Regions from separate parts of the Priestia sp. MDV22-iso46 genome, predicted to be linked through region 2. Evidence: a T-box and tRNA genes for the amino acid it is inferred to sense, from the RefSeq annotation. Region 2 holds a T-box; the other holds one or more tRNA genes.
The links. A T-box is a leader RNA that pairs with one kind of tRNA and senses whether it is charged. The one in region 2 lies ahead of AC4NPH_RS12250 (valine--tRNA ligase), so its partner is inferred to be a tRNA-Val.
Positions count from the first base shown of each region.

Region 1: it encodes a tRNA-Val, which carries the amino acid that the T-box ahead of AC4NPH_RS12250 (valine--tRNA ligase) is inferred to sense. The anticodon was not compared.

Region 1 is NZ_JBZVWT010000001.1:2,215,073-2,222,138, reverse strand. Features, by position in the region: gene AC4NPH_RS11235 (YitT family protein) at 1-238, opposite strand, end outside; gene AC4NPH_RS11230 (Lrp/AsnC family transcriptional regulator) at 411-860, shown strand; gene AC4NPH_RS11225 (arylamine N-acetyltransferase family protein) at 888-1,643, opposite strand; gene AC4NPH_RS11220 (DsbA family oxidoreductase) at 1,664-2,275, opposite strand; tRNA gene AC4NPH_RS11215 (tRNA-Val) at 2,406-2,477, shown strand; gene AC4NPH_RS11210 (DEAD/DEAH box helicase) at 2,646-4,091, shown strand; gene AC4NPH_RS11205 (copper homeostasis protein CutC) at 4,156-4,785, shown strand; gene AC4NPH_RS11200 (amino acid permease) at 5,074-6,465, opposite strand; gene AC4NPH_RS11195 (YflT domain-containing protein) at 6,910-7,066, shown strand, end outside.
Region 2 is NZ_JBZVWT010000002.1:71,206-78,271, forward strand. Features, by position in the region: gene hemL (glutamate-1-semialdehyde 2,1-aminomutase) at 1-219, shown strand, start outside; gene spoVID (stage VI sporulation protein D) at 367-1,515, shown strand; gene ysxE (spore coat protein YsxE) at 1,593-2,642, shown strand; gene AC4NPH_RS12245 (YszA family small membrane protein) at 2,654-2,851, opposite strand; T-box leader at 3,082-3,326, shown strand; gene AC4NPH_RS12250 (valine--tRNA ligase) at 3,409-6,051, shown strand; gene AC4NPH_RS12255 (bifunctional folylpolyglutamate synthase/dihydrofolate synthase) at 6,148-7,066, shown strand, end outside.

The DNA.
Region 1 (7,066 bases), on a different contig from region 2:
GCAAAGACACTGATCCTATAGTTGTGGCGGTAAATTCCCATCCCATTTGAAAGAAGGAAAAGAGATAAAAAGGAATATTAATGAGAAAAAAGATCACCGCAAACGATAAGGAAAGGGCATATGACAAGCTAAGAGACAGACCAGCTGTTCCCCCCGTCACTACGTGAGAGTGCCGCAAGATAAGAACACCAATACTTGCAATCGTACATCCAAGAATAATCCATAAAACTTTTTTCATAAATAAACCCCTTTGTTTGTTTTTTCGGAATTTTCATTTTCAATCATCTACTTTAATGATAGGATATTAAATAAAGAAAACACATGTATAAATGAAGGAAATAATACTTGTTCTGTTATCAACTTGAATAAAGATTTTATTTATTATATTCATTTTGAAAGGAAAGGTTTGTATGGATCAAATCGATGCACAACTATTGTCTATTTTGCAAAGGGACGGACGTATGACGATTAGTGATTTATCAAAAAAGCTGGCTCTTAGCCGTCCAAGCGTATCAGAAAGACTTCAGCGTCTTCAGGAACGAGGAGTGATCCAGCGTTTTAGCGCTACGGTGTCTCCGAAAGCTTTAGGAAGAGATACACAGCTGTTTATTCAAGTAAGCGAATTAAAAAGAAAACCGGAGGAATTTGAAGACTTTATTGAGCAAAATGAAGACGTGCTTGAATGTCATCGCGTAACTGGACCGGTTTCTTACTTTATCAAAGCAGCCGTGTCTGGAATGGATGGACTTAGAATGCTAGTGGATGAACTGATTCCTTATGGAAATGTGAATACCTCAATTATTTTAAAGTCGCCTGTAGAAAACAGGATGATTACTCCTGTACAAAAACCGGCCCCATAAGAGGCCGGTTTTTCGTGTAAGGAGATATTAATAAAATCCTTTAATAATATAAAAATGATTTTGTAAAATATCAGGTATTTCTTCTTCTGAAACGTTCCTTTTCGTCTTTTTTTCTCCATCTGTTACAGTTAGCGTTTCACCAGAGAGGGTAATGCGCCCTATAGGGGTTGCGATCGTAACAAGACGTTTGTGTACAAACGGAGAATCGGCTGACGTTTGATTGAACTCACACATGGGAGTAAAGTCAGTCAGTTTCTTAGGAAGCGTAGACACACGGTACAGCGTTTTCCATACATCATCTTCCCATCGCTGCAAATCATACATATGCTCAGCAACGTTTGTCATACGATAAGAGCCGCTTACATCTCTTACTACTTCGCCATTTAGAGGCATTGGTTTGCGCACAGAATCTCCGAATCCAACGTCTACGATGTAAGATTGATTTTCAACCATCACAAGGTTTGTAGCGTGACTTCCTTCAATGGTCCACGTGCCGTCGGGTTTTTTGACGGTAGCTGAAACGTAAGAGACTTCATATCCGCTTTCTTTTAACAGCCAGCCAAATAGACCGTTTAATTCGTAGCAAAATCCTCCACGCAAATTTACAATTACTTTTTGAAAAATTCGTTCTAAATCAATTATGATAGGGGTTTGAGACAGAACATCTAAGTTCTCAAAAGGAACATGAAGCATGTGTTTGTTCTGTAAAGCAGCTAAGCTTTCATACGTTGGGCTATCCGGTTTCTTAGCTAAAAACCGACTAAAATAATAATTAATATTCATCAAATGCACCTCTTAGTAAATCATTTCTCTCTGTCTTTAGCAGAACGTTCATGGAACAGCGCTTTTTCGAGTGTCTCTTTGGAAGCGAATCCTTGAAATACACGGCTGCCAATTTTTAAAGTTGGTACTTTCGTTACATGAGCATCTTCATACGCATGAACTAAGCTATCTTTATGAACTTGTTCGAACGTCCGGTCTTTTAAGATACGTGTAAATATTTCTTGATCTAAATGCAAGGAATCAGCGATTTCTGCTAAGACTTCAATCTGGCTAATATCTTTTTCCTCTTCCCAATAAGCTTTAAAAACAGCATCTACATAGGCAATTTCTTGACCATGTTTTTTAGCAAAATGAAAGCCTTCATGTGCTAAATGAGTGCGCGGGACTGGAGGCATGTCCGGCATATTTATTTCTACGTGCAGCTGTTGTGCTAAGGGAGCTATCGATTGATTCCAAGGTCTCTCTAAAAAATCTTCTATTTGCTCCATCTGCTGGGCTGGCTCAGGACAAAGTTCAAAAGGCTTCCATTCAATCTCAGCTTTTTGTTCTTTAATGACTTCTCTTAAAGGCTTAGTGGCTAGAAAACATAGTGGACAGACAAAATCAAAATAAAATTCAATATGCGCTTTCATCCCGTCACGCTCCTTTATGGCATGTTTTTATTTTATCAAAAGTAAAGACGATCCTTCCAACTTGGGAACTGTGGAAAAATAGTTGACAAAATTGGATAACTCTTTCTATAATAAAGTCAATACATATCACGAGCGATTAGTTCAGTGGGAGAATACATCCTTGACAGGGATGGGGTCGGGGGTTCGAATCCCTCATCGCTCATACCAAAGCCGTTTTCTTATTAATAAGAGAGCGGCTTTTCTCTTTTGTTTGACAAATCAATGCTATATTAAATCTTGAGCGCGTATAGAAGAATTAAAGTATAATGAAACATAGTGCATCAGGTCATGATAAAGATAATCACTAATTTAAAATAAATGAGGGTACAAAATGAATCAAAGAAGTTTTAGTCAATATGGTCTTAGTGACAAGGTAGCTAAGGCGCTTTCTAGCCTGCAATACAATCATCCCACGGAAGTACAAAGCAAGGTGCTTCCCATCGCGCTAGAAGAAAGAGATGTGGTCGTGAAGTCTCAAACAGGAAGTGGAAAAACGGCTTCCTTTGGTATTCCACTGTGTGAATTAGTTAATTGGGAAGAAAATAAGCCCCAGGCCTTAGTGTTAACACCGACACGAGAGCTGGCTGCACAGGTAAAAGAAGATATTACTAATATCGGCCGTTTTAAGCGAATTAAAGCAGCAGCTGTCTACGGAAAATCACCATTTGCCAAGCAAAAAGTAGAGTTAAAGCAAAAAACACATATTGTTGTAGGTACGCCTGGACGAGTGCTTGATCATATAGAAAAAGAAACGCTTGCATTAGAGAAAATTCGTTATTTGGTTATTGATGAAGCAGATGAAATGCTAAATATGGGTTTTATTGACCAAGTAGAAGCAATTATTCAACATCTTCCTAGTGAGCGTGTAACGATGCTTTTCTCCGCTACGCTTCCTGAAGATATTGAAGAGCTTTCTCGCAAGTATATGAAAAAGCCGGTTGATGTTGAAATCAAAGCAAATGGATTAACGACAAGTACGATTGACCATTCTGTTATATCAGTAGAAAACGAACGTAAATTTGAACTGCTGAAAGACGTAACCACAGTAGAAAACCCTGACAGCTGCATCATTTTTTGCCGCACGCAAGAGCAGGTAAATACGCTGTTAGATGATTTAGATGATTTTGGGTATCCTTGTGATAAAATTCACGGGGCAATGGTGCAAGAAGACCGTTTTGAGGTTATGAATGATTTCAAAAAAGGTAAATTCCGCTATTTAGTGGCGACAGATGTAGCTGCGAGAGGAATTGATATTGATAATATCACACACGTTATTAACTACGATCTTCCGTTAGAAAAAGAAAGCTACGTTCACCGTACAGGAAGAACGGGACGTGCCGGTAAAAAAGGGAAGGCTATCACATTTGTAACGCCTTATGAAAAGAGAATGCTATCGGAAATTGAGGAATATATCGGCTTTTCAATTCCAACATCTACTCCTCCTTCTAAAGAAGAAGTACAGCAGGCAGCATCCGCTTTTACTGAAAAAATTAATGAGCGTCCAGAAGTTAAAAAAGATAAAAGCGAGTCATTAAATAAAGACATTATGAAGCTGTATTTTAACGGAGGAAAGAAAAAGAAAATTCGAGCGGTCGATTTTGTAGGAACAATTGCGAAATTAGACGGAGTAACCGCGGACGATATTGGAATTATTACGATTCAAGAAAACGTCTCTTATGTGGAGATTCTGAATGGAAAAGGTACCAAAGTGTTACAAGCAATGAAGAACAAGACAATTAAAGGAAAGAAATTAAAAGTTCATAAAGCGATTAAATAGCAGAGGGAAGTCCATCTTTTTAAAGATGGGCTTTATTTATACAGCCAATAAAGGAGCTGAGAGTATGAAGTACATAAAAGAAGCGTGTGTAGAAGGGTATGAGCAGGCAAAAAAAGCAGAGAAGCTAGGAGCAGACCGCATTGAATTATGTGACAATCTCAGTCAAGGAGGCACTACGCCAAGTTACGGCACCATTCAATATGCAAGCGAACATCTTGATACAGATATCAACGTGATTATTCGCCCAAGAAGCGGTGATTTTATATATTCCGAAGCAGAATTTCAAATTATGAAAAAAGACGTTAAAGCATGTAAAGACCTTGGAGTAAACGGAGTAGTATTTGGCATTTTAACAGAAGAAGCTGAAATCGATTACGGACGCACTAAAGAGTTAATAGCAGAAGCTCATCCTTTAAGCGTTACGTTTCATATGGCATTTGATGAGATTAAAGATAAATACAAAGCCATTGATATACTTAGTGAATTGGGAGCAGACCGTATTTTGACCAAAGGAGGGAAAGGATCTGCTTTGCAAAATCTGCATATGATCCGAGAATTGATCACATATGCTAATGAACGTATTATTATTTTGCCCGGCGGAGGAATTCATGAAGGCAACGCAGAGCGGGTTATGAAAGAAACAAAAGCAGCTGAATTACACGGAACAAAAATTGTAGGAGATTTATCTCCTTAAATAAAAAGAGGCTGGGACAAAAGCATTTTAGTCCAAGTGAAAAACGAACCATTAATCAATATGTTTGATTCGTGGTTCGTTTTTTTTGATGGTGAATATAGTTTCATCTGTTTCGTTCCTTCTAGCAGGTGATTGGAGGGCAAGGCGAAGACTCCTGCGGGCTCAGCGGCCGCCCGCGGAAAGCGAAGCCTTGCACGGAAATCAATTGCGGTGTAATAAGCAGTCCAGCTCATCTATCTCATTTGTTCATCTTTAGGTTGGATTCATTTAGTTATGTATCAACCTCTTTTATTTTGATGTATTTTCTTTTGCTGCTAAGCCGCTCGTCACTTTTGTACGCTGAAAGAAAAAAGAACCTACGACGAGTACAGCAATTAAAAGAGTTAAGAAGAACTGAGAACGTAATGAATCAATAAATGCCATGGCAATAAAAATACTAGTGATGGCAAGGATTGTAGCGTAAGTTAAGTAAGGAAATAACCACATTTTAATTTTTAATGCTTCAGGATTTTCTTTTTCATATTTTTTTCTCATTTTAATCTGTGAAAATGCAATAACAAGATATACAAGAAGCGCTACGCCGCCTGATGCATTCACTAAAAACAAAAAGATTTTGTCCGGTGAAATATAGTTAAAGATAACGCTAATGTACGAGATAACTGTACATGCTAATATCGCACTAACTGGCACGCCTTTTTTATTTAATTTTGAAAAACTTTTTGGCGCATCGCCGTTTTGAGACATGGAAAACAGCATGCGAGAACTTGTATACAGACCAGAATTCAGACAGGAAAGAACGGCTGTTAAAATAATAAAGTTCATAATTTGAGCTGCGGCCGGTACATTTACTAATTCAAGAATAGATACAAATGGGCTTTTCATTAGGCTTGACGAATTCCACGGAAGAACCGTTACTAAAATAAAAATAGAGCCTAAATAGAAAAACAAAATGCGATAAATAACGGTATTGGTGGCGATGGTAATGGCTTTTTCAGGCTGAGACGATTCACCTGCTGCGGTTGCGACAATTTCTGTTCCCATAAAGGAGAACATGACAAGGGCAATTCCTAAAAATACAGAGCTAATTCCATTCGGTAAAAAGCCGCCTTTGTGCAAAAGGTTGGAAGTGCCGGGAGAATCAATTCCTGGAATGAATCCACAAATAATAGCTATACCTAAAAGTAAAAAAAGAACGATACTGACGACTTTAATGAGGGAAAACCAATATTCAAATTCTCCGAAAGATTTAACAGAGTACAGATTGGTCATCGTTAATAAAAAAGTAAGAGCCAGGCTTACTCCCCAAGACGGCAAAGACGGGAACCAGTATTGAATAATATTTGCACCTGCAATAGCTTCAACAGCAATAACGATAACCCAGAAAAACCAGTAGAGCCAGCCAATCGTGTAGCCTGCCCAAGGGCCTAATGCCTCTTTTGCATAAGTGGAAAAAGAACCGCTGGAAGGATTTGCAGTAGACATTTCTCCAAGCATTCGCATGACTAAAATAACGAGCAAACCAGCAAACGCGTACGAAAAAATAGATCCCGGTCCAGCGGTGTTAATGAGTGATCCGCTTCCGATAAACAATCCAGCCCCGATAATTCCTCCAAGAGAAATCATGGTGATATGCCGGATCTTTAACTCTTTTTTTAACTGTGGCTGTGGATGGCTGTTCATTTGTAACCTCCTATATAACCTGAAATTTTAGTTAATATAGAGAATTATAGTATGTTGTAAGACGTATGGACAGAATGTTGTTAGAGGTTCTTTCATACAAAAAACGGATATGAATTGTTGCATTCATATCCGGCTTACTCTGACACAGACATTCATTATGCGTATAAAGTACCTGATTAGCGTCTTTTCCTTTTTTATAATAAGCAATGTAGATGAATTTCTTATGAATGGTAGCTGAAAATAAGCTGAATGATTGTTTCAAATAAGTTAATCAAAAGAGGTATACATCCTATTAAAGGATAATGTGGAATGATATTCAAACTCTCTGCAAAGCGTTAAATGCGGGTTTCCCTTTCTGAAAACGGGTATATATAGTAGTAAGAAGTTTATTCTTTTGCTAAGTATAAAAGAAAGATGTGCTATAGAAACAGGAGGTTATAAATAATGAAACATGTTGAAGTAGTAGAAAGCGGAGCGGATATTAACGAAGCAATTAATCAATTTGCAGACAAAGGTTTTGAGAAAAATGAAGTATACGTGTTTACTTATGACAAGGAAGATTCTAAAAATTTAACAGAAGTAACGGACACAAATATTATTC
Region 2 (7,066 bases):
GGTTTCTTCTTTACAAACGAACAGGTAATAAATTACGAAACAGCGAAAACATCGAATTTAGATTATTTTGCAGCTTACTATCGTGAAATGGCTAATGAAGGCGTGTTTTTACCTCCTTCTCAATTCGAAGGAATGTTTTTATCAACTTCTCATACAGATGCAGACATTGAACATACAATTGCAGCAGCTGAAAAAGCTTTTTCGAAGTTACGTGGATAAACAGATAAATAAGATTGACTTTTATATCAAAGCTTACGGAGTATTCCGTAAGCTTTTTTAGTTTTAAAGACATATTTTAATTTATTTGTTCATACATCTTTAATGACCGCGCTATTACCTGGCGGGTGTTGGAAGGGGGAGAACAATTTGTCGCAGGATAATTTATCATGTCTGCGTTTTTCCGTAGAAGAATCAGTATGGTTTCAAAAAGGACAGGAAGTCTCACAACTTTTGTCTATCTCCTTAGAGCCTCAAGTATCTATTCAAGAATATGACCAATACGTGTCTATTCGAGGAGCATTACAATTAACAGGTGAATACGAAACGTACGAGGGAGAGCACTCGTTACGCGAATATACAAATGAGAATCAAGTGCAATCTATCTCTGTCCGTGAAGACGGAACGGCTGAATTATCACATCAATTTCCTGTTGATATTACCATTCCTAAAAATCGTATTCAAAGTATTGAAGATGTATATGTATCTATTGATTTATTTGATTATGAATTGCCGGGCACAAATCAGCTGCAGCTAATGGCTGACTTGTCCATCACAGGGTTGTACGGAGAACAGCATGAAGAACGAGAAGAAGAGGAAGAGTTTTCGGAGGAACAGCACATCGTCTCCTATGAAGAAGTGGACGATGCTGAAGAAGTATATACTGAAAACGTTGCTCAAGAAGAAGAGGAACAAGAGGAACAAGAGTTTGACGTAAGCTATCGTGAAGCTCCCGCACTTTTAGAGGCAGAGGCTATTGAAGAAGATCATTCAGAAGAGCCCCCTAGTTATTTTTCATCTGTATTTAAAAAAGAATCTCGTGCTGAGCCGGTCGTGGAATATGAAGAGGAAGCATATGAACCATTTGAAGTCGAAGTGAAAAAAGAGGCCCAAATCGAGGAAGAAAGAGAAGACAACGTGATTGAGCTCTTTCAGCTTCGTCAAGAGCAAGAAAGCTTCGAAGAATCGAAAGCTAGTGAATTGAATACGTATGCTGACGTTCAACAAGAGACTGAGCAAGAAGAAGCTGAACAAGAAGAGGAAAAGATTATTGTTGAATTTCGGAAAGAAGAAAATGAAAGCGGCCGAAATGAAAACGCCCTTTATTTAACAAAGCTCTTTTCGCGGGAAGAAGAAGCTTTTTCAACGTGGAAGCTTTGTATTGTTCAAGACGGAGATTCGCTTGATACGATAGCAAACCGCTATAATACGAATGTACAAAACATTTTACGAGTAAATAATTTAGAAGATGAATATGAGCTGGAAGAAGGAAGCATCTTAAATATTCCCGTTCGTTAAAGTCGGAAAGAAAACAGTTTTGACGCATATAATGTCTTAACTGTTTTCTTTATTTTTTACGAGGAAGGAGAATATAGATGCAGCGGACAGTAGCAGACTACAAAGTATTGTTAAAAGAATATGACTTAGATGTTGACTTTATCGAAGACTACGGAAAAGTAAAAAAAGTCTATACGAAAACCGGCGTGTTTGCGCTTAAAGAAATGGCGAATCATCAAGAGCGAAATCAAAACTTCATTCAAAAGCTGCAGAACGTGTATCAAAAAGGATGGATGGGATTTGTCCCTATTTATCAAACGAAGCGTTCTCAGCCCATTGTTTCAGATGAAAGCGGCTCGTATTACTTAATGCCGTGGCTCCCAAATAATCCGACCGAAGAGCGTGATATTCGATATCATAAATTATTTCAAGAGCTTGCTAAGCTTCACGGCGCTTCGGCGCAGGAAGTAGAAGTGAAAAAAGAAGATATAGAAAATCATTATACATCGATGAAAGAAACGTGGGAAAAACGTCAGGAAGAGCTGAAGCAGTACGTAGTAGAATACGAGAAGAAAGTTTATATGTCCCCGTTTGAATTGCATTACTGTACATTTTATTATGAAATGACAAGAGCGCTTGAATTTGGTTTTGGAAAGCTCGATCAGTGGAACGATGAAATGGAAGAAAAGGAAAAGATCCGGCTGGTTACTTCTCATGGAAAGCTATCGGCTAAACATTTTATCTATGACGAGCGGGGAAATGGTTTTTTTATTAATTTTGAACATGCAAAAGATGCTTCACCGATTTATGATTTGGTCTCATTTTATTTCCGTACTCTTCGCACATACCCAGTAACTACCTATGACAGCTATGAGTGGTTTAGTACGTATGAAAAACATTTTGCTCTCAGAGAAGAGGAACGGCTGCTTTTGCACAGTTATTTGGCGTTTCCAGAACCCTTGTATCAGTGCATCGTTCAATATAGGCAGCATAAAGAAAGTAAAACAGAGCTTGAACATATGCAGTCATTTATTCGAGCATACTGGCTGACGAAAAACATTGAACAGCTCAATATTAAAATATTTGAAGTAGATCAGCAAAAAAAAATGGCAGCGGAAGCAGCTGCACAAGCCCAAGCGAACGAATAGCGCTTGGGTTTTTAAATCCAGTCGGAATATAAAGCAACCGCTAGTATGGCAAGCAATGCCAACAACAGTACATCAAAGGTTGTAGGGAAAAATAGTGTACGTATACCTTGAAAAATTGTTAAAGGAACAATAAACTGTCCACAAGCCGCTCCTGCTGTTTTGAGCCACCGCTGCAGCTGATACGAATTTACATTTATTCGTTTCTTCATTTGTACATGCCCCTTTCAATCCACGTGCCCAGGTTAAAGTAAGTATATGAAAAAAGAAAGAAATGGTGACATTTTTTTGAGTGGGCTCTTCATTTTATTTCCAAAATTAGCGAGCGAATGAAAAAATAAAGAGCAGAACAAAAAAATTATGAATATAATCATAAAAAAATGGAGAAGATTATTGACGATTCAACATTTTTTCATATAGTATAATTAAGAGAAATTCATACATAAATACAGTGAATAGGAAGAGTACGGGATGTTCGTCTTTCAGAGAGAGAAATCAGTTGCTGTGAGATTTCTTAAGAATGTGCACTCGGAATGTCGCCTATGAGTAGCTTTTTTGAACAGCTGCATAGCTCAGTAGAAAAAGCCGGTTAATCAACCGTTATGAAATGAAGTGTATAGGCTTATCAAACGGGATACGTCTATAAAAAAAGGTGGTACCGCGAAATCAACTCCTTTCGTCCTTTTATTAGGAAAGGAGTTTTTTTATGTTTATAAAAGCTTTACACAGTTTCTAAGGACTGAAACTTTATATTATGGAGGTATACATTATGTCTGAAAAAGAAGTGACTCTTCCAACGAAGTATGATCCAAAAGCCGTTGAAGAAAATCGTTATCAGTATTGGTTAGACGGGAAGTTTTTTGAAGCAACAAATGACCCTGAAAAAGAGCCATATACAATTGTAATTCCACCCCCAAACGTAACGGGCAAGCTGCATTTAGGCCACGCTTGGGATACAACGTTACAAGACATCTTAACGCGTATGAAGCGCATGCAAGGCTATGACGTTTTATGGCTTCCTGGCATGGACCATGCGGGGATTGCAACGCAGGCAAAAGTAGAAGAAAAGCTTCGCAGCGAAGGGAAAAGCCGCTACGATCTAGGCCGCGAAAATTTTGTAGCCGAAACGTGGAAATGGAAAGAAGAATATGCAAGCTTTATTCGCCAGCAGTGGTCGAAGCTAGGACTTGGCTTAGACTATTCACGCGAGCGCTTCACGCTTGATGAAGGCCTTTCTAAAGCAGTGCGCGAAGTATTCGTAACGCTTTACAAAAAAGGGTTAATCTATCGCGGAGAATATATTATTAACTGGGATCCAGCTACAAAAACAGCTCTTTCAGACATCGAGGTTATTTACAAAGATGTACAAGGTGCGTTTTATCATATGCGCTATCCGTTGGCAGATGGTTCTGGACATATTGAAATCGCAACAACTCGTCCTGAAACAATGCTAGGAGATACGGCTGTAGCTGTTCACCCTGAAGATGATCGCTATAAGCACTTAATTGGCAAAAAGGTTGTCCTTCCGATTGTAGGGCGTGAAATTCCAATCGTAGGCGATGATTATGTAGATATGGAATTCGGTTCTGGTGCGGTGAAAATCACGCCTGCTCATGACCCGAACGATTTTGAAATTGGAAACCGTCATAATTTAGAGCGTATTTTAGTGATGAATCAAGACGGTACGATGAACGACAAAGCAGGTAAATATGAAGGAATGGATCGTTTTGCTTGCCGTAAGCAAATTGTTAAAGACCTTCAAGAAGACGGTGTATTGTTCAACATTGAAGACCACATGCATTCAGTAGGTCACAGTGAACGAAGCGGTGCCGTTGTTGAACCTTATTTATCAACTCAGTGGTTTGTAAAAATGCAGCCGTTAGCAGATAAAGCAGTAGATCTTCAAAAACAAGAAGAAAAAGTAAACTTTGTGCCTGATCGTTTTGAAAAGACATACTTACACTGGATGGAAAATATTCGCGACTGGTGTATTTCACGTCAGCTTTGGTGGGGACATCGCATTCCAGCTTGGTATCATAAAAAAACTGGAGAAGTATACGTAGATCATGAGGCTCCAGCAGATATCGAAAACTGGGAACAAGATTCAGATGTATTAGACACATGGTTCAGTTCAGCGCTATGGCCATTCTCAACAATGGGCTGGCCCGATGTGGATGCAGCTGATTTCAAACGCTACTACCCAACAAATGTGCTTGTAACAGGCTACGATATTATTTTCTTCTGGGTATCTCGTATGATTTTCCAAGGTCTTGAATTTACGGGTAAACGTCCGTTTGACGATGTACTCATTCACGGTCTTGTACGAGATGCTGAAGGTCGTAAAATGAGTAAATCACTTGGTAACGGTGTAGATCCAATGGAAGTAATCGAGAAATACGGTGCAGATTCTCTTCGCTACTTCTTATCTACAGGAAGCTCACCAGGACAAGATTTACGCTTCAGCTTTGAAAAAGTCGAAGCGACATGGAACTTTGCAAATAAAATTTGGAATGCTTCTCGTTTTGCATTAATGAACATGGACGGCATCACATTTGAAGAGCTTGATTTATCAGGCGAAAAGTCTGTTGCTGATAAATGGATTTTAACGCGCTTAAATGAAACGATTGAGCACGTAACAAAATTAGCTGACAAATATGAATTCGGTGAAGTTGGACGTATTCTCTATAACTTTATTTGGGATGATTTCTGCGATTGGTACATTGAAATGGCTAAACTTCCTCTTTACGGAGAAGATGAAGCAGTTAAAAAGACAACTCGCTCAATTTTAGCTTATGTACTTGATAATACAATGCGACTTTTACATCCATTCATGCCGTTTATTACCGAAGAAATTTGGCAAAGCTTGCCGCATGAAGGCGAATCAATTACAGTAGCTAAATGGCCGGAAGTACGCCCTGAGCTTTCTGATAAAGAAGCTGCTAACGATATGCGTTTACTTGTAGATATTATCCGCGCTGTTCGTAACATTCGTGCTGAAGTGAACACGCCGATGAGCAAACAAGTAAAATTATTTATCAAAGCTAAAGATGAAAATATTCAAAGCCAGCTCGAAAAGAACCGTGCGTATGTAGAACGTTTCTGTAATCCAAGTGAGCTTGTGATTTCAACAGATGTTTCATTAGATGAAAAAGCGATGACTGCTGTTGTAACAGGCGCAGAATTAATTTTACCTCTTGAAGGTTTAATTAATATCGAAGAAGAAATCGCGCGTTTAGAAAAAGAATACGACAAGTTAAACAAAGAAGTAGAACGTGTACAAAAGAAATTAAACAACCAAGGCTTTATTGCAAAAGCGCCTGCTAAAGTAGTAGAAGAAGAGCGTGCAAAAGAGCAGGATTATGTTGAAAAACGCGAAGCTGTTCAGTCTCGTATTGCTGAATTACGCGGATAATCAATGGGTTAATGAACCAACAGAAAAAGCGTGGCTTGTATAGCGACGCTTTTTCTTTACATAATAATAGCGATGGAAAAGAAAGGTGAATAAAAGATGATAACGACATATGAAGAAGCGCTTGATTGGATTCATAACAGACTTCGCTTTGGAATCAAGCCGGGGTTAGAACGAATGGAATGGATGCTAGAGCAGCTTGATTTTCCGCAGCAAAATCTAAATGCTATTCATGTTGCTGGTACGAATGGTAAAGGTTCTACCGTTTCTTATTTGCGAAACATGTTAGAAGAAGCAGGGTATAAAGTTGGAACCTTTACTTCTCCTTATATCGAAACATTTAATGAACGGATCAGCGTGAATGGAAAGCCTATTTCAAATGAAGCAATGACTGCTCTTGTTCAGGAAATAAAGCCTGTTGTGGAGCGACTAGAACATACAAACTTAGGATCAGCAACGGAATTTGAAGTGATTACAGTCATGGCTTTTCTTTATTTCGGCTATCATGAGTCAGTTGACTATGCTGTGTTTGAAACAGGTCTTGGAGGACGATATGACTCAACAAACGTTGTGAATCCTATGGTGAGTATTATTACAAACATTGGATTTGATCACATGGCAATACTAGGAGATACGGTAGAAGAAATTGCAGCAGAAAAAGCGGGGATTATTAAAAAAGAAGTCCCTATTATTACCGGTGCAGAGCAAGTAAAGGCGCTTGATGTCATTACTGAAGAAGCAAAGTCAAAGCAGGCTTCGTTATTTGTGTTAGGAAAAGATTTTGACATTAAAAACTATGAGCCCTTAGCAAATGGGGAAGGCTTTGCGTTAAAAACGCCTTATGGCACATTTGAACATTTAGAATTAAATATGCTTGGCTATCATCAAGTGAAAAATGCAGCTTTGGCTGTCATGGCCGTTTGTTATTTAAAAGAAAAGAAAAAGCTTTCTATCTCCAAGGAGCAAATGATAAAAGGGATTCAGCATACAAAGTGGAACGGCCGCTTTGAGATAGTAA